Regions from separate parts of the Streptomyces sp. NPDC053673 genome, predicted to be linked through region 1. Evidence: riboswitches for the same ligand, from Rfam matches in the RefSeq annotation. Region 1 holds a riboswitch; the other holds the start of a gene.
The links. A riboswitch is a leader RNA that binds a small molecule or an ion and turns the genes downstream of it on or off. The one in region 1 is predicted to bind S-adenosylmethionine.
Positions count from the first base shown of each region.

Region 1 (3,199 bases):
GGCGGACGTCATCCCGGGCCACATCAGCAAGATCCCGGGCGTGGAGGCGACGGACACGCACGTCGCGTTCCGTACGTACTCGCAGCACGACCTGGAGGCGGCGTTCGCGATCGGCCTCGACGCGTAGGCCCTGTCCGCACACCAGGCCCCGTCCGGGGACACCTCCGGGCACAGCTCCGGGGGAGTCCGAGCACGGACGCTCCGGACGGACATCCCGTCGGCAGCCGGCACGGTGCGCGTGAAGCGCTCGGCCGCGCCGGCGAATTCCTCGCCGACGCGGCCGAGCGCTTCATGAACACGGTCCTGCCGGGGACGGGACTCACCCGGCGCCTCAGACCGCGGGCACGCACCTGCCGTCCTCGGTGCGGTAGTTCCACTTCGCACCGTCGCGCACGAGATCCTTCACGGCCTGTACGAAGCGCTCGACGTGCTCGTCCGGCGTACCGGCGCCGAAGCTGACCCGGATCGCGTTCAGCGAGCTCGCGCCCGGCTCGGCCTCCGGCGCACCGCACTCGCCCGGGTCCTGCGGGTCGCTGCCGAGCAGGGTGCGCACCAGCGGGTGGGCGCAGAAGAGTCCGTCCCGTACGCCGATGCCGTACTCGGCGGACAGCGCGGCGGCGAAGTGGGAGCTGTTCCAGCCCTCCACGACGAAGGAGATGACACCGACGCGCGGTGCGTCGTCGCCGAACAGCGAGAGGATCGTGACCTCCGGCACCTCCGCCAGGCCCTCGCGGACCTTCGCGATCAGATGCCGCTCACGCGCGACGAGCGCGTCGAAACCGGCTTCCGTCAGCGCCTTGCACGCGGACGCGATCGAGTAGACGCCGATGACGTTCGGCGAACCGGCCTCGTGGCGGGCGGCGGTGGTGTGCCAGTCCACGTCCACGCCACCGTCGTTGCGTCGCGCGACCTTCTTCGAGGCACCGCCACCGGCCAGGTACGGCTCCGCCTTCTGCAGCCAGTCCGCGCGCCCGGCGAGCACACCCGAGCCGAACGGGGCGTACAGCTTGTGCCCGGAGAAGGCGACCCAGTCGACGTCCAGGTCCTTCACCGAGACGGGGTGGTGCGGCGCGAGCTGCGCGGCGTCCAGCACGATGCGCGCGCCGTGGGCGTGGGCGGCGGCCGTGAGTTCGCGTACCGGCCAGAGCTCCCCGGTGACATTGGACGCGCCGGTCACGCAGACCAGCGCGGGGCCATGGGGGTTGCGGTCGGCGAGGGCCAGCTCCAGGGTCCGCACCGCCTCGCCCGGCGTGCGCGGCGCGTCGAGGTACGTCACGCGGGCGTCCTGCCACGGCAGCAGCGAGGCGTGGTGCTCGGTCTCGAAGACGAACACCTGGCAGTCGGCGGGGAGTGCGGCGGCCAGCAGGTTGAGCGAGTCGGTGGTCGAGCGGGTGAAGACGACCTGGTCTCCGTCCCGGCAGTCGAGGAACTCGTGCACCGCCACGCGGCTGTTCTCGAACAGGTCCGTGGAGAGCTGCGAGAGATACCCGGCGCCGCGGTGCACGCTGCCGTAGTACGGGGCGTACGCGGCCACGTCGTCCCACACCCGCTGCAGCGCGGGCGCGCTCGCCGCGTAGTCGAGGGCGGCATACGTGACCTCGCCGCCGGTCACGAGCGGCACGGTGACGTCCCGGCCGAGTACCGGCAGCGGGGCGGCACAGCAGGGGTCGGCGTCGGTGGCGACGGCAGCGGGGGTGGCGGTGACAGTGGCAGTGGCGGTGTTCGGGCATGCGGACATGGCGGTATCTCCCGGCAGGAAAGGCGAATCGGCTTCAAGAACCCGTGCGGCAGCCGCCCAACCGGCGCTCTGCATACGGGGGTTGCCTCGACGCACGGCGGTCACCGTACGGAGGGAATTGAAGTGAGGGGCTTCGCGCCCTATCGCATTCGCTTGCTCACGAGACTGCTCCCTTGAGGACCAGGACCCCAGGGGTTGCAAGGGGTCCGCGCTTGCCGCGGACCTCGCTGCCCACGGCCTGGTCTTCACCCGGGGCACCCCGCCACGGACGGAGGGTTGCCGGACAGCGGGCCGGGGCCGTAGTCGCTGTCACTCATGACCTGTCGCGAAGCTATGCCAGCTGATCGCCCTCGCGCAACTCGTGTCCGGATACCGGGACGTCACCCGCCCGCGGGTTCACCGCGACTTCCCGGCAGCTCTCCACGGCCCCGCAGCTCCCCATGACGTCCGCATACGTCCGCACCACGTCCGCACGACGTCCGCACGCAAAGGTGCGGGGCCTGTGCCCGCACAGACCCCGCACCAGCATGCCCATCGCCGGGCGTTACGCGTTGCTCACCGCCACCCAGCGGTCCAGCGCCTGCTTCGCCGCCCCGGAGTCGATGGACTCCGCGGCCTTCGCGATCCCGGCCCGGAGTTGCTCCACCAGAGTGCCCCCGCCCGGCTCCAGCGCGGCCAGCGCCGCCGCCGAGTTCAGCAGGACCGCGTCCCGCACCGGGCCGGACTCACCGGCGAGGAGCCGGCGGGCGACATCCGCGTTGTACGAGGCGTCCGCGCCGCGCAGCGCTTCGACCGGGACCAGTTCGATGCCCACGTCCCGGGGGTCGAAGGCCTCCTCGCGCACCGCGCCGTCCCGGACGACCCACACCCGGGACGTCGCGGTCGTGGTGAGCTCGTCCAGGCCGTCATCACCGCGGAAGACCAGCGCGCTGGATCCCCGCTCGGCGAGCACTCCGGCCATGATCGGCGCCATTCGGGCATCGGCGACGCCCGTGGCCTGGGCCTTCACCCGGGCGGGGTTGGTGAGCGGCCCCAGGAAGTTGAACGTCGTACGGATTCCGAGCTCCTTGCGCGCCGCGGCCACATGCCGCAGCGCTGGGTGGAACTTCACGGCGAAGCAGAAGGTGATCCCCGCTTCCTCCGCGACCGCGGCCACCCGCTCCGGCGTCAGCTCCAGATTGACGCCGAGCTTCTCCAGGACGTCCGAGGCGCCGCTGGCACTGGACGCGGCACGGTTGCCGTGCTTGACGACCTTCGCGCCGGTGCCGGCCACGACGATCGCGGACATCGTCGAGATGTTGACGGTCTTCGCGCCGTCGCCGCCGGTGCCCACGATGTCGACGGTCGCCCCGGGGACGTCGATCACCCGGGCATGGGCGTACATCGTTCGTACGAGACCGGAGATCTCCTCGACCGTCTCGCCCTTGGCCCGCAGCGCGACGGCGAACCCGGCGATCTGCG
Region 1 covers NZ_JBVJKN010000006.1:121,243-124,441, reverse strand. Annotated here, with positions in the region: gene ACZ6ZQ_RS11770 (Lrp/AsnC family transcriptional regulator) at 1-127, shown strand, start outside; gene ACZ6ZQ_RS11765 (aminotransferase class V-fold PLP-dependent enzyme) at 332-1,738, opposite strand; SAM riboswitch class IV at 1,942-2,059, opposite strand; gene trpD (anthranilate phosphoribosyltransferase) at 2,283-3,199, opposite strand, start outside.

Region 2 (3,199 bases), on a different contig from region 1:
CGGAGCGGTCGGCCCGGCCATTCCGGTCGAGACGGTGGTGACGGTCGCGACGACCGTCAGGGCCCCGACGAAACGGGGCAACCTGGAATTCTGGCGCCAAGCGCCCATGAGTCTCGTATAGCCCATAAATGCGAAATTTAGACAATACGACCGGCTGAGCCCGGCTACGCCGCGCCCGTGTTACGCCGCCCGGCCCGCTTCGCGTACTCCGCGTACTCGGGGATCTCCACCATCGGCGGCCGCTCCTCGGTGTCCACCGGATGGGTCCGCGGTACGAACCCGTCCTCGCCGCGCTCGAACTGGGTCAGCGCCGGACGCACCAGATGGCCCCGGGACAACCGCAGTTGGGCCGTACGGTAGATCGCCGCCGCCATCCGGCCCAGCGCCTGGCTGTCCTGGTGCCGGTGCAGCCGTACGCCCACGTCCACCTGCGCCAGCGCGTCCAGGCCCACCGTGTGCAGCGCGTCCACCAGCAGCCCGAGCTCCACCCCGTACCCCACCGGGAACGGCAGCCGCTCCAGCAGCGAGCGCCGCGCCGCGTACTCACCGCCGAGCGGCTGGACGAACCCGGCCAGCTGCGGCCAGTGCAGATTGAGCAGCGGCCGCGCCACCAGCTCCGTGACCCTTCCTCCTTGCTCGGCTCCGCCAAGACGGCCGCCCTGTCCGGTCCTGCCGGAGGCGAGCGCGTCGACACCGGTGGTCCCGAGCGGCCGCTCGTACATCGCCTTCACGAACTGCACGTCCGGCTCGGTCAGCAGCGGGCCGATGATCCCGGAGACGAAGTCCGCGGAGAACTCCCTCAGGTCCGCGTCCACGAAGCAGACGATGTCGCCGCCGGTCACGAGCAGCGAGCGCCACAGCACCTCGCCCTTGCCGGGCAGCGCCGGTATGCGCGGGAGTATCGCGTCCCGGTGCACCACGCGCGCCCCGGCCGCCGCGGCGGCCTCTGCGGTACGGTCCGTCGACCCCGAGTCGACGACCACGAGCTCGTCCACGAGCGGGACCGCCTCCGACATCAGCTCGCGCCGGATCACGGCGACGATCTCCCCGACCGTCGCCTCCTCGTTCAGAGCAGGGAGCACCACGCTGACCGTGGTGCTCTTCTTGGCGGCCAGCAGCTGGTCCAGGGGGCGGTCCGCCACCGACCAGGACCGCCGGGCCAGCCAGCGCTCCACCTCTTCCAGCACTTGATCTCCATCTCGCGGATCGGACGACCATCTCAAGCGTCCGGGGGTTCGGTTACAGTCTTGAACAACGCGAACGGCCGTCGCATGTCGGGGGTCCTCTCGCGAACAATCGAATACCGCTCATCCAGAGGGGCAGAGGGACACGGCCCGTTGAAGCCCCGGCAACCCTCCAGCCGGTTCTCGTCGCACGTCATACGACACTCGCGCGAGGCCCCGGCTAGGGAAGGTGCCAATTCCGTCTCGTGGCGAGATGCGCCGCGAGGAAGATGAGGAGAAAGGGCCTCGCCTCCATGGCTGTGCAGACCGTTGCCACCACCACCGACTCAGTTGATCTCGGCCCCGCCTCCGGGCTCTCCTGCCGCGAATGCGGCGAGCGGTTCGCGCTCGGCCCGATCTTCGCCTGCGAGATCTGTTTCGGGCCGCTCGAAGTCGCGTACGACCTGCCGAGCGGCGACCCGGAAGCCCTGCGCAAGCGGATCGAGAACGGTCCCGAGAACATCTGGCGCTATGCGCCGCTGCTCCCCGTCCCCGCCGACGTGGCGAGCAAGCCGAACCTGAACCCGGGCTGGACCAAGCTCGTCAAGGCCGACAACCTCGCCCGTGAGCTGGGTGTCGACACCGGCAAGCTCTTCGTCAAGGACGACTCCGGCAACCCGACGCACTCCTTCAAGGACCGGGTCGTCGCCCAGGCCCTGGAGGCCGCCCGCGCCTTCGGTTTCACCACGCTCTCCTGCTCCTCCACCGGCAACCTGGCGGGCGCGGTCGGCGCCGCCGCCGCCCGGGCCGGCTTCCGCTCCTGCGTGTTCATCCCGCACGACCTGGAGCAGGGCAAGGTCATCATGGCGGCCGTCTACGGCGGCGAGCTCGTCGGTATCGAGGGCAACTACGACGACGTCAACCGCTTCTGCTCCGAACTCATCGGCGACCCGGCGGGCGAGGGCTGGGGCTTCGTCAACGTCAATCTGCGTCCGTACTACGGCGAGGGGTCGAAGACGCTCGCGTACGAGATCTGCGAGCAGCTCGGCTGGCGGATCCCCGACCAGATCGTCATCCCCATCGCCTCCGGCTCCCAGCTCACCAAGATCGACAAGGGCCTGCAGGAGCTGATCAAGCTGGGCCTCGTCGAGGACAAGCCCTACAAGATCTTCGGCGCCCAGGCCGAGGGCTGCTCCCCGGTGTCCGTGGCCTTCAAGGCCGGCCATGACGTGGTCAAGCCGCAGAAGCCCGACACCATCGCGAAGTCCCTGGCGATCGGCAACCCGGCCGACGGCCCGTACGTCCTGGACATCTGCCGGCGCACCGGAGGAGCCGTCGAGGACGTCACCGACGAGCAGATCGTGGACGCGATCAAGCTGCTGGCCCGCACGGAGGGCATCTTCACGGAGACCGCCGGCGGCACGACGCTCGGCGTGGCGAAGAAGCTGATCGAGGCAGGCGTCATCGACCCGTCCCTCACCACGGTCGTCGTCAACACGGGTGACGGCCTGAAGACTCTCGACGCGGTGGCCCCCACGACGGGTATGTCCGCTGTCATCCGCCCCAACCTGGACTCTTTCCGAGAGGCTGGCCTCGCATGAGCGTCAACGTCCGCATCCCCACCATCCTCCGCACCTACACCGGCGGCCAAGCCGAGGTCCCGGCGGAGGGCGCGACCCTCGCCGAGGTCATCGCCGACCTGGAGAAGAACCACGCGGGCATCGCGGCGCGGGTCCTGGACGACCAGGGCAAGCTGCGCCGTTTCGTGAACGTGTACGTCAACGACGACGACGTCCGCTTCGAGCAGGGCCTGGAGACGGCCACGCCGGACGGCGCGGGCGTCTCGATCATCCCGGCCGTCGCCGGAGGCTGACCGTCGGGCGCGGTGCCGGAGCCGTGATCGCCACGCAGTGTTAACAGAATTGCCCCCTCCGCAAGCTAAGCGGAGGGGGCAATTCTGCATGGTTGAGCGCGGTAGAGTTGGGAAGTCCCCTCCACTGCTTGTGCCAGACGCATATGAGAATGCGCCCGAGCGC
Region 2 covers NZ_JBVJKN010000002.1:118,174-121,372, forward strand. Annotated here, with positions in the region: gene ACZ6ZQ_RS03730 (DUF7927 domain-containing protein) at 1-81, opposite strand, end outside; gene ACZ6ZQ_RS03735 (glucosyl-3-phosphoglycerate synthase) at 165-1,187, opposite strand; SAM riboswitch class I at 1,305-1,460, shown strand; gene thrC (threonine synthase) at 1,454-2,764, shown strand; gene ACZ6ZQ_RS03745 (MoaD/ThiS family protein) at 2,761-3,036, shown strand.
Region 2: linked by a shared signal. The riboswitch ahead of thrC (threonine synthase) and the one ahead of ACZ6ZQ_RS11765 (aminotransferase class V-fold PLP-dependent enzyme) in region 1 are both predicted to bind S-adenosylmethionine.